4 regions of the Actinoplanes sp. NPDC048988 genome follow, and region 4 is predicted to be linked to each of the others. Evidence: riboswitches for the same ligand, from Rfam matches in the RefSeq annotation. Region 4 holds a riboswitch; each other region holds the start of a gene.
The links. Region 4 has a riboswitch for cyclic di-AMP ahead of ACGFJ7_RS38595 (hypothetical protein). Riboswitches for the same ligand answer to the same signal wherever they lie in the genome.

Region 1: another riboswitch for cyclic di-AMP. It lies ahead of ACGFJ7_RS18570 (transglycosylase family protein); the one in region 4 lies ahead of ACGFJ7_RS38595 (hypothetical protein).
Region 2: another riboswitch for cyclic di-AMP. It lies ahead of ACGFJ7_RS28530 (NlpC/P60 family protein); the one in region 4 lies ahead of ACGFJ7_RS38595 (hypothetical protein).
Region 3: another riboswitch for cyclic di-AMP. It lies ahead of ACGFJ7_RS24690 (NlpC/P60 family protein); the one in region 4 lies ahead of ACGFJ7_RS38595 (hypothetical protein).

Annotation. Positions count from the first base shown of each region.
Region 1 covers NZ_JBICTW010000005.1:142,883-145,074, forward strand. The annotation lists gene ACGFJ7_RS18565 (hypothetical protein) at 1-439, shown strand, start outside; gene ACGFJ7_RS18570 (transglycosylase family protein) at 421-1,104, opposite strand; cyclic di-AMP (ydaO/yuaA leader) riboswitch at 1,107-1,262, opposite strand; gene ACGFJ7_RS18575 (hypothetical protein) at 1,448-1,822, opposite strand; gene ACGFJ7_RS18580 ((2Fe-2S)-binding protein) at 1,869-2,192, opposite strand, start outside.
Region 2 covers NZ_JBICTW010000010.1:183,592-185,783, forward strand. The annotation lists gene ACGFJ7_RS28525 (MsnO8 family LLM class oxidoreductase) at 1-97, shown strand, start outside; gene ACGFJ7_RS28530 (NlpC/P60 family protein) at 148-960, opposite strand; cyclic di-AMP (ydaO/yuaA leader) riboswitch at 968-1,114, opposite strand; gene ACGFJ7_RS28535 (LamG-like jellyroll fold domain-containing protein) at 1,523-2,192, shown strand, end outside.
Region 3 covers NZ_JBICTW010000008.1:18,327-20,518, forward strand. The annotation lists gene ACGFJ7_RS24685 (MurT ligase domain-containing protein) at 1-287, opposite strand, end outside; cyclic di-AMP (ydaO/yuaA leader) riboswitch at 697-882, shown strand; gene ACGFJ7_RS24690 (NlpC/P60 family protein) at 922-1,713, shown strand.
Region 4 covers NZ_JBICTW010000018.1:141,763-143,954, reverse strand. The annotation lists gene ACGFJ7_RS38595 (hypothetical protein) at 1-737, opposite strand, end outside; cyclic di-AMP (ydaO/yuaA leader) riboswitch at 741-876, opposite strand; cyclic di-AMP (ydaO/yuaA leader) riboswitch at 1,087-1,220, shown strand; gene ACGFJ7_RS38590 (hypothetical protein) at 1,224-2,192, shown strand, end outside.

The DNA.
Region 1 (2,192 bases), on a different contig from region 4:
GCGGAGCGCGGCCTCGGCCGCGGCGTGGGGCACCCCGTGGTCGGTGCGGACCTGCGAGGAGTACGCGGCGCGGGAGCGCTTCCTGCACCAGGCCGTCTCGGCGGCGGTCGGCCGCGGCGAGCTCCCGGCTTCGGCGCTGGGTGACGCGATCGCCGGGCGCAACGGCTGGGACGCGCGGCTGCACCCGGTCGACCAGGAACTGGTGATCGCGCGGGCCTCGGCCGCGTGGCTGCGCCAGTGCTACGACCTGGCCGTCGAGGCCGAGGCCACGGCCTGGCACGACACCTCGCTGGCCCGGCGCGCCGCGAGCAGCCTGCGCGAGGAATCGCAGGCGGCCGCGGTGCTGGCGGCGGCCCCGGCCCCGGTGCGGGGGAACACCGAGGTCCGGGCGAGCCGCCGGGTCACTTTCGGGGAGATCGCTCAGATCGCGATGCGCTGACCCGGGAAGATCAGGTTCGGGTCGTCGATGATGCTCTTGTTGAGCTCGGCGAGCCGCTCCCAGCCACCCTCGATCTGGTAGCGGTTGGCGATCTTGGCCAGGGTGTCGCCGGCGCGGACCACGTAGAAGTCACCGCTGGTCCGGGTCGTCGACTTGTGGGTCGACGTCGTCTTCGCGCTCGACTTGTGGGTCGTCGAGGTCGACTTCTTGTGCGTGCTGTGGGTGCTGTGGCTGCTGTGCGTGCTCGTCGACTTCTTCTTCACCGACGACTTCTTCGTCTCCGAAGCGCCGCTGGTGTTGTGGCCCTTGTAGCTCTTGGACGAGCCGGCCTTCTTGCCGCAGACAGGCCAGGCGCCGATGCCCTGACCGTCGAGGACCTTCTCGGCGATCCGGATCTGCTCGCTGCGGCTCGCCTTGTCGGCGGTGCTGGCGTACTTGCCGCCGCCGTAGGCCTTCCAGGTGCTCTTGGTGAACTGCAGGCCACCGTGGTAGCCGTTGCCGGTGTTGATGCTCCAGTTGCCGCCGGACTCGCACTGGGCGACGGCGTCCCAGTTGACGCTGCCCGCGGCCTGAGCCGGCTGGGCCGCACCGAACAGGGCGAACGCTCCGGCCACGCCGGCGGTGGTCAGGCCGAGGGCGATGGTGTGCTTACGGGTCTGTGCCATGGAAGAACAACCTCCACGCCTACGAGGTGAGCTGTCGGGTTCGGGCTGAGGTGCCCGGCCGCACGTGGCGGCTTCACCCCGAGGCACGCGCTGGGCGTGCCGAGGAACGTGTGGGTCCCCCGCTCCATGCCTGAGTTGAATTCCGTCGGGCGGCGGCAGGACTCGGCGTTCCGCCCGCGGTGCCCACGATCGTGGGACCGGCCGACCGTAACCACGCCCGGCGACGGTCGGCAAAGGCCCGAAGGGCGATCGTGACGTTGTTCTCAGTACGCCCAGGCCGGGAATGTGCCCGATTTCGTCCCGTTATGTGGGCCACCACGATCAAGGCCGCGACCAGGCACGATCAGTCCGGCGTTACCAGGCCCTGCAGCCCGACGACAATGGCGACGAGACCGAAGATCGTCAGCAGCAGTCCCCGGCCGAACGGCGCGGCGCCCGGTTCGACCGGTTTGCGACCGGTCAGGCGGTCCCAGAGCAGCGCGACGCCGACGGCGATACCGACCACCTCGAAGTGGAAGACGTGCGGCCCGTCGAACAGGTGCACAAGCAGGTAGTAGCCGCCGGCCACCAGGGCGACGACGCCGACCACCCAGCCCCAGCACGCCACCTTGTCGGCGAACCCGCCCACCCCACCGCCCACCCGGGGAATCTGCCGCAGCAGGGCCGCGGCCAGCAGCAATCCACCGAGGATGTTCGCGAGATCCAACAACAACGCCATGAGCATGCCTCCCTGGTACCCATACGGGAGCGCTCCCATGTTCGGTTCAGCGCCGCTGGATCGAACAGTCCGCGCAGAGCCGCTGATGCGGAATCGTGAATGCCAGGCAGCACGTGCGGCGACGGACCCGCTCGGCGTTCCACTCGACCAGCCCCGCCACCCCCAGCGTCCGCAGCACCCGGCCCGTCGTCTCCCCCGGCGGCACCCCGGCCACCGCGGCGGCCCGCTGAGCCGCGTGCGCGACCCCCGCCGAGAGTGACCCCAGCAGCAGGCGCCGGCTGACCCGGGTCGCGTCGGCAACGGTGTCGAGCAGCGGCGTCACATGCTCGTCGAGCAGCGTCCGGCGCAGCGTCGCCAGCAGCGCGCCCTC
Region 2 (2,192 bases), on a different contig from region 4:
GGGCGCGGCCGAGCTCGTCACCTCCGGCAGCACCTTCGACCGGGCCGCCCTGGCCGCCTCGGACGCGGCGCTGGCGGCACTGTTTCCGAGCGCCTGAACCGCTCCCGCGGCCGGCATCCCCATTGACGCCGGCCGCGGGAGTGGCGGTCAGGCCAGGCGGCGGACCACGTAGTTGGCGTTGAAGATCTTGCGCTTGCTGATCCGGGCGCCGGTGTGGGGCGAGTCGTACATGTACCCGTTTCCGGCGTAGACGGCGGCGTGGTAGCCGTACGAGCCTCGGCGCGAGATGAGCAGGTCACCGGGCTGCTTGGCGCCCTTGCTGATCGCCCGGCCGTACCGCTGCTGGGAGTTGGCCTTGTGCGGCAGCTTGACGCCGACCGACTTGCGGTAGACGTACATCGTGTAGCCGGAGCAGTCGAACCGGTTGGGGCCGGCCGCGCCGTACAGGTAAAGCTTGCCGACGTGCCTCTTCGCCTCGGCCAGGATCTTCGCGCTCCGGCCCGAGGAGACGCGGACGACGGTCACCTTGAGTTTTCCGCCGGTGCGTGCGGCGAAGGCGCTGTTGCCGCTGTAGACGGTGCGGAAGTAGCCGGTGACCTTCGGCGCGGGGGTGAAGGCGACGGTGCCCTTACTGGTGAGCTTCTTCGCGAACCAGGTGACCCACTTGCCGTTGCGGTACGCCTGGAGCCGCACCGTGCCGGAGTTGACCGCGGCGCCGTTGGCGGGGTTCCGGTAGGAGACCGTGATCCTCGTCGACCGGCCCATGGCGATGGTGCGGGCGCTGATCGCGGTGCGGATCGAGACCTGTTTCTTCGCCGCGGCCACGGCCGCGAGCTGTGCGGTGGAGATCGGTGCCGCCGTGGCGCTGGAGGCGGCGACCAGTTGCCCGGCGCCCAGGCTCAGCGACAGGGCGATGGTGCCGGCGGCCATGCGGCGCCGGCTCGAACGTTGTTCGTGCACGGTAGGGAGATCCTTCCGGCACGCCTGCGAGGTTAGCTGTCGGGTTCGGGCGGGAAGGTTGCCCGGCCGCGCGGAGCGGCTTCACCCCAAGGCCCACTGCGTACGTGAGCCGATGGTGGTTCCCCCGTCCCTGCCCCGGATGCCTTCATGGTGTTCTGAACGCTCATGGTCGCGGCGATCGGCCCGGGCAGGGCTCGGCGTGAGCCGGATCGACGCGAGTCGGCCAATGGGTGCGGCCGGCCTCACCTTGCTACACCCCGATCTGCCGTTCCCGTGACGAAGGCGGAATGACCCTCAGTAGTTGGCATGCTGAGCGCCGCCCCCTTTCGCCGGTTCCATCGGAGTTTCGGAAACGGATTGTAGCTGTCTGACTACGGTGCGCTTATCCGACTCGGTGAAATAGCGCACATGATTTTTTGGCCGACGGCGCTGGTCGTTCGGCCTGTTCGAGATCGTTCCGAACAGTACGGGCCCGGCCCGAACACTAGCCGGGCAGTCGATCAAGCGGCTCCACTGTGCACGGCGCGCAGAACGCGGCCATGACGATCGGGGACGGAGTGCCATGGCCGCCGGACGACGAATTCTGGGCTTGTTCGCGTCGATGTCGCTGACCATCAGTGGGGCGGTCCCGCTCCACCTGGCCGGCGAGCTGGAACGCGGGCCGTCCGTCGTCTCGATGCTGGGATCGCTGAAGGCGTACTTCCAATCCCCGCCGACGGTGGCCGCCAAACCCGTCCCGCGGCAGCTCGACGGGGGGCCGCTGCGGGCCGGGCCGGCCTCCGCCGCCGACACCCGGGCCGACGGGGGAGCGGGGCGTAAACCCGGCAAGGGCGTCGGCGCTCTGCCGCCCGCCAGCCGGCCGCAACGGCAGGTCGAGAAGTCCACCAGCCCGAAGATCGTCGCCCGCGGGGCCGCCGCCGCGCTCGCCGCCGCCGGCAACGTCGCGCCGCAGATCGACGCCCAGTACCCCGGCACCGGTGCCACCGTGCCCACCCTGACGCCGGAGCTGATGGTCACCGGCAACGATCCCGACGGTGGCCCGAACGCCACCACGTACGCGTTCACCGTCACGAACGCGGCCGGCACGGCCGTGGCCCAGTCCGGCACCCGGTCGTCACGCAGTTGGACCGTGCCGGCCGGGGCGCTCAAGTGGGGCCAGACCTACACCTGGACGGCCACCGCGAGCGACGGCGCGGCCGTGAGCACGTCCCAGGAGACCAACGCGCTGCTGC
Region 3 (2,192 bases), on a different contig from region 4:
GCCAGCGCCGACGTGTGCCCGGTGGGCATGTTGGCGCCGAAGGAGTTGGTGGCGACCGGCCCCAGGACGCCGAGCGCGGCCGCCGCCAGCCTGGTCGTCGTGGTCTTGCCGTTGGTACCGGAGACGAGCGCGATCGCGCGTCCGGTCGCCAAGTGGCTCAGCAGCTCAGGATCGATCTTCAGACCGATCCAGCCGCCGATGACCGAGCCGTCGCCGCGTCCCGCGGCCCTGGAGAGCGCCGCCGCGGTCTTCGACACGGAGGTCGCGACCTTGGCGCGCAGGGGCATCTTCCCGTCCGTCACGGCGACGAGGGTACCGGAACGCGATGTCACGTCGAGTTGTCGACGCTGCCGGCTGTTCGGGGGAGCGGGTTTCGCCCGGTAGGGACGATTACGACGGCGGAAGAGTGAATATCGGGTGGCCGTCACCCGGCCGGTGACGAGCAATTATGTGTTCTGATTCACCCGTAACCTTCGACGAACTGTATTTGGCTGATCACGAGCGGTGCTGGCAAAAGTTATGGGCTGGTCACAAATCGGACAGCCCTTCATGTGCCAACTACTCTCGGTTACTGAACCGATTCTGCCGCTCGGGCCGAATCTCGGGTACCAAGGTTGGGCCGACAGCAACCCGCTGGAAGCTTGCGCCGCCCGGTTCACGCCGAGCCCTGCCCCGGGCCAGGCAGCGCGACCACGAGCACCATGTACGACCACAAAGGCATACGGGGGCAGGGACGGGGGACCCAAATAGCGGTCTCCTCCGCGCCACCCGCTCCGGTGGCGGCCACGGAGAGACCTTGGGGTGAAGCCGCCTCCCAGCGGCCGGGCAAGCCTTCCCGCCCGAACCCGACAGCTAACCTCGCAGGCGTGCCGGAGGGATATCTCTACCGTGCACGAACACAGTTCGAGCCGTGGCCGCCGCATGTCCGCCGGTGCCGGCAAACTCGCGCTGTCTCTGGGTCTCTGCCTCTGCGCCGGCCAGCTGGTCTCCACGCCGGCCGCGCACGCCGCAACCCCCGCCCCCGTCGTGGCGCAGGTCGCCACCGCGAAGGCCGCGGCGAAGGTCAAGCCCATGGTCCGCACCAGCGTCAGCACGCGAACGCTCGCGTGGGGCGCCAAGGTCAAGGTGACCGCCCGCTACATCAACCCCACGAACGGCAAGGCCGTCACCTCCGGAACGGTCCGCCTTCAGGCGCTCCGCAACGGCAAGTGGCAGAACTGGGCCGCCGGCAAGGTGAACAAGAACGGCTCGGTCGCCCTGTGGGCCCAGCCCAAGGTCACCGGCACGCTCCGCATGGTCTACCTGGGCACCTCGACGTTCGCCCCGCAGGTCGGCGGCCGTCAGTCGATCAAGGTCGTCGCCAGCGGCGCCAAGATCCTCGCCGAGGCCCAGGCCCACACCGGCGCGCTGTACAAGTTCGGCGCCTCCGGTCCGAGCCGTTTCGACTGCTCGGGCTTCACGAAGTACGTGTACAAGAAGGCCGCCGGCAAGAACCTGGCCCACAAGGCCAACTCGCAGCAGGCGGTCGGCCGCTCGGTCTCGAAGGGCGCCAAGAAGGCGGGCGACCTGATCGTCTTCCGTAACGGCTCCTACGGCTACCACGCGGCCATCTACGCCGGCAACGGCTACATGTACGACTCGCCGCACACCGGCGCCCGCGTCTCGAAGCGCAAGATGTTCAGCACGAACTACGTGGTGCGCCGCCTCGTCTGACGGCACACGACAGTCCCTCAGCGGGGCGCGACCGGTTTCGGTCGCGCCCCTCTGTCGTTTCCCGGGCGCATTCCGGGCGGTTCTCCCGCGCTTCCTTCAGAGATACGGAACTGACGAAGAGCCCCCGCCGCAGGGACGGCCCAGGCCTGCCCTCACGCCCTCTGCCCCAGTTCCGGCCGGTGCGTTCCCTCACGCAGGCCGCTCCGCGGCCCTCCACCCAGGGCGGATCCGAAGTCGCTCCCCTCCGGCCCCTGACAATCCCGCCCACCTGAGCCGCCCTCCCGTACTCCCGCGATGAGGCACCGACCCCCTTCGCCGCCTTCACCAGCACCGCCTGGGCCTCGTGGCGACCTCCTCGCCCCGCCTCGGCCCCGCCACCCCGCGCCTGTCTCGCCCGTGTCGTCCAGCGCCTCCGTGCCGCCCATCGGTCCCGTGCCGCTTCGGGTTTCCGTGCCGCTTCGGGTTTCCGCGCCGCTCCG
Region 4 (2,192 bases):
TTCTTCGTCTCTTTGTACATATTCAATGTACGGGCGGTGATGCATCCGCTGGTCGTCGGATCTTTCACGGTGCACGACTCGGGCGAGAAGCCGCCTTCGGAATTGCGCGGCGCGGGTTTGGCCTTCGGCGACTCGGCGAGGACGTGGCCCTGCGTGAGGCCTTCGCCGCCGACCAGGTTGAGGGCCTGGCTGGCCGCCTCCTTCTGCTTCTTCATCGCGACGAGGTTGGTCTGCTGCTTCTTGACCTCGGCGTCCAGTGCCACCTTGGACTTCGTGACCTCGTCGATCGCCTTGTTCAACTCGCCGAGCTTCCGGTCGTGCTCGGTGTTGATCTCCTCGAGCGACATGGCCCGGGCCAGGAAGTCGTCCGAGCCCTTGCTGCTCAGCAGGAAGCTGGCCGCGTTGAGCTGGCCGAACCGGTACTGCTGGTTGGCGATCGCGTTGACCTCGGGAATCAGCGCGTTGCGGCGGGCCTCAGCCGTCTTGATCTTGGCGGCGAGAGTCTTCTGCGCGGCCGTCGACTTCGCCACGGCGCCCTTGGCCTGGACGAATCGGCGGTTCGAGGACTCGATCAGCTCGTCGAGAGTCAGGTTCTGTTTGCCGGCCGACTCGTCCGGCGCCGCTGACGTGCCGTCGCCGGGCTCGGCGTAGGCCGGAGATATGGGTGACGCCAGGAAAGCGACAGAAACGATCGGCGCCAGGGCAAGCATCAGCCACCGGCGGGGTCGTACGGTCATGCAGGTTCCTTCCGGTTAACCGCCGACCGGGTTAGCTGACGGGTTCGGGACGGAAGCGATCCCTACCGCTGACGCGGATGCACCCCATGACTGACCTGGTTCCCCGGCTCGCCTCACGGCGATTGGGCGGTGGCCGCCGGCACCTCGGGGGCGGTGCCTGGTTAGGCGGACCGGCGGTCAGTTTACCCGAGAACAAGAGAGGCTTCAGGCCTGGCAAAACGTTATTCGCGTAGTCCACCTGTGACATTCAGTAATAGTGGCTACTGTGCGTCGCCATTCAATTGCTTCGCGTGCGATAACTGTCGATCGTTCGATGTCTTCGGTATGGTCGGTGCCGGTCCCCACCCCCCGGGGATCGCCGCCTAATCGTTTCCGGACGAGCCGGGGAACCAATCTTTCCGGGGTGAATCCGCGCCAGCGGTAGGGATCAACTTCCGTCCCGAACCCGTCAGCTAACTCGGTCGGCGGCCGACGGAAGGAACAGGTGTGCGGCAGAAGACTGTCCGGCGACGACTGGCAGCCACCATGGCGATGCTCGTCGCGATCTTTGGTCTCGCGTTAGCGGTGGCCGGCCCGGCGTCGGCCGCGCCGGGCGACACGGGCGACGACGGCGAGGGCGCCCCCAAGACCCTCATCCAGCAGCTCGAGGCCGCCTCCAAGGGGTTCGTCGAGGCCAAGGAGGCGCTGGACCGCTCGCGCAAGCGCCAGACCGAACTGGCGGCCAAGCTCAAGGAGCTCGACAAGCAGCTCGCCCCGCGGCAGGCGGCACTGGACGAGCTCATCCAGCAGTCGTACCGCACCGGGCGCCTCGGCCCGATGAGCGCGCTGCTGTCGGGTGGCTCGTCCGAGGGCTTCCTCGACCGGGCCGAGACGCTCGAGACGATCGCGGTCAAGGAGAACACGGCGGTGGCGGCGCTCAAGAACACCCGCGACGCCCAGCAGGCCGCCAAGGTCGCCATCGACACCGAGGTGCGCAACGAGCAGAAGCAGGTCGCGCTCATGGCCAAGCGCAAGGTGCAGGCCGAGGCCGCTCTGAAGGCCGCCAACACCGGCGGGAACGACAAGACCGGTCAGGACGCGCCGCAGGCCGGCGACAAGGCCGTCAGCTCCTCCAGCAAGCAGAAGGCGGGCGCGGCGCCGCGCGACTCCGACGGCTCGCTGCCCTCCGAGAGCTGCTCCGAGCCTGATCCCACCACGAGCGGGTGCCTGAGTCCTCGGACGCTCAATGCCCTCAAGCAAGCGCAAGCGGACGGCTTCACCCGTTATGTCGCCTGCTTCCGCGAGCAGAACAGCGGTGAGCATCCCAAGGGCAAGGCCTGCGACTTCGCCGCCGACAAGGACGGCTTCGGCGGCGTCGCCACGGGCGCCAGCAAGACGTACGGCACCAACCTCGCGAACTACTTCATCAACAACGCGGACCGGCTGGGCGTTCTGTACGTCATCTGGTTCGAGCGG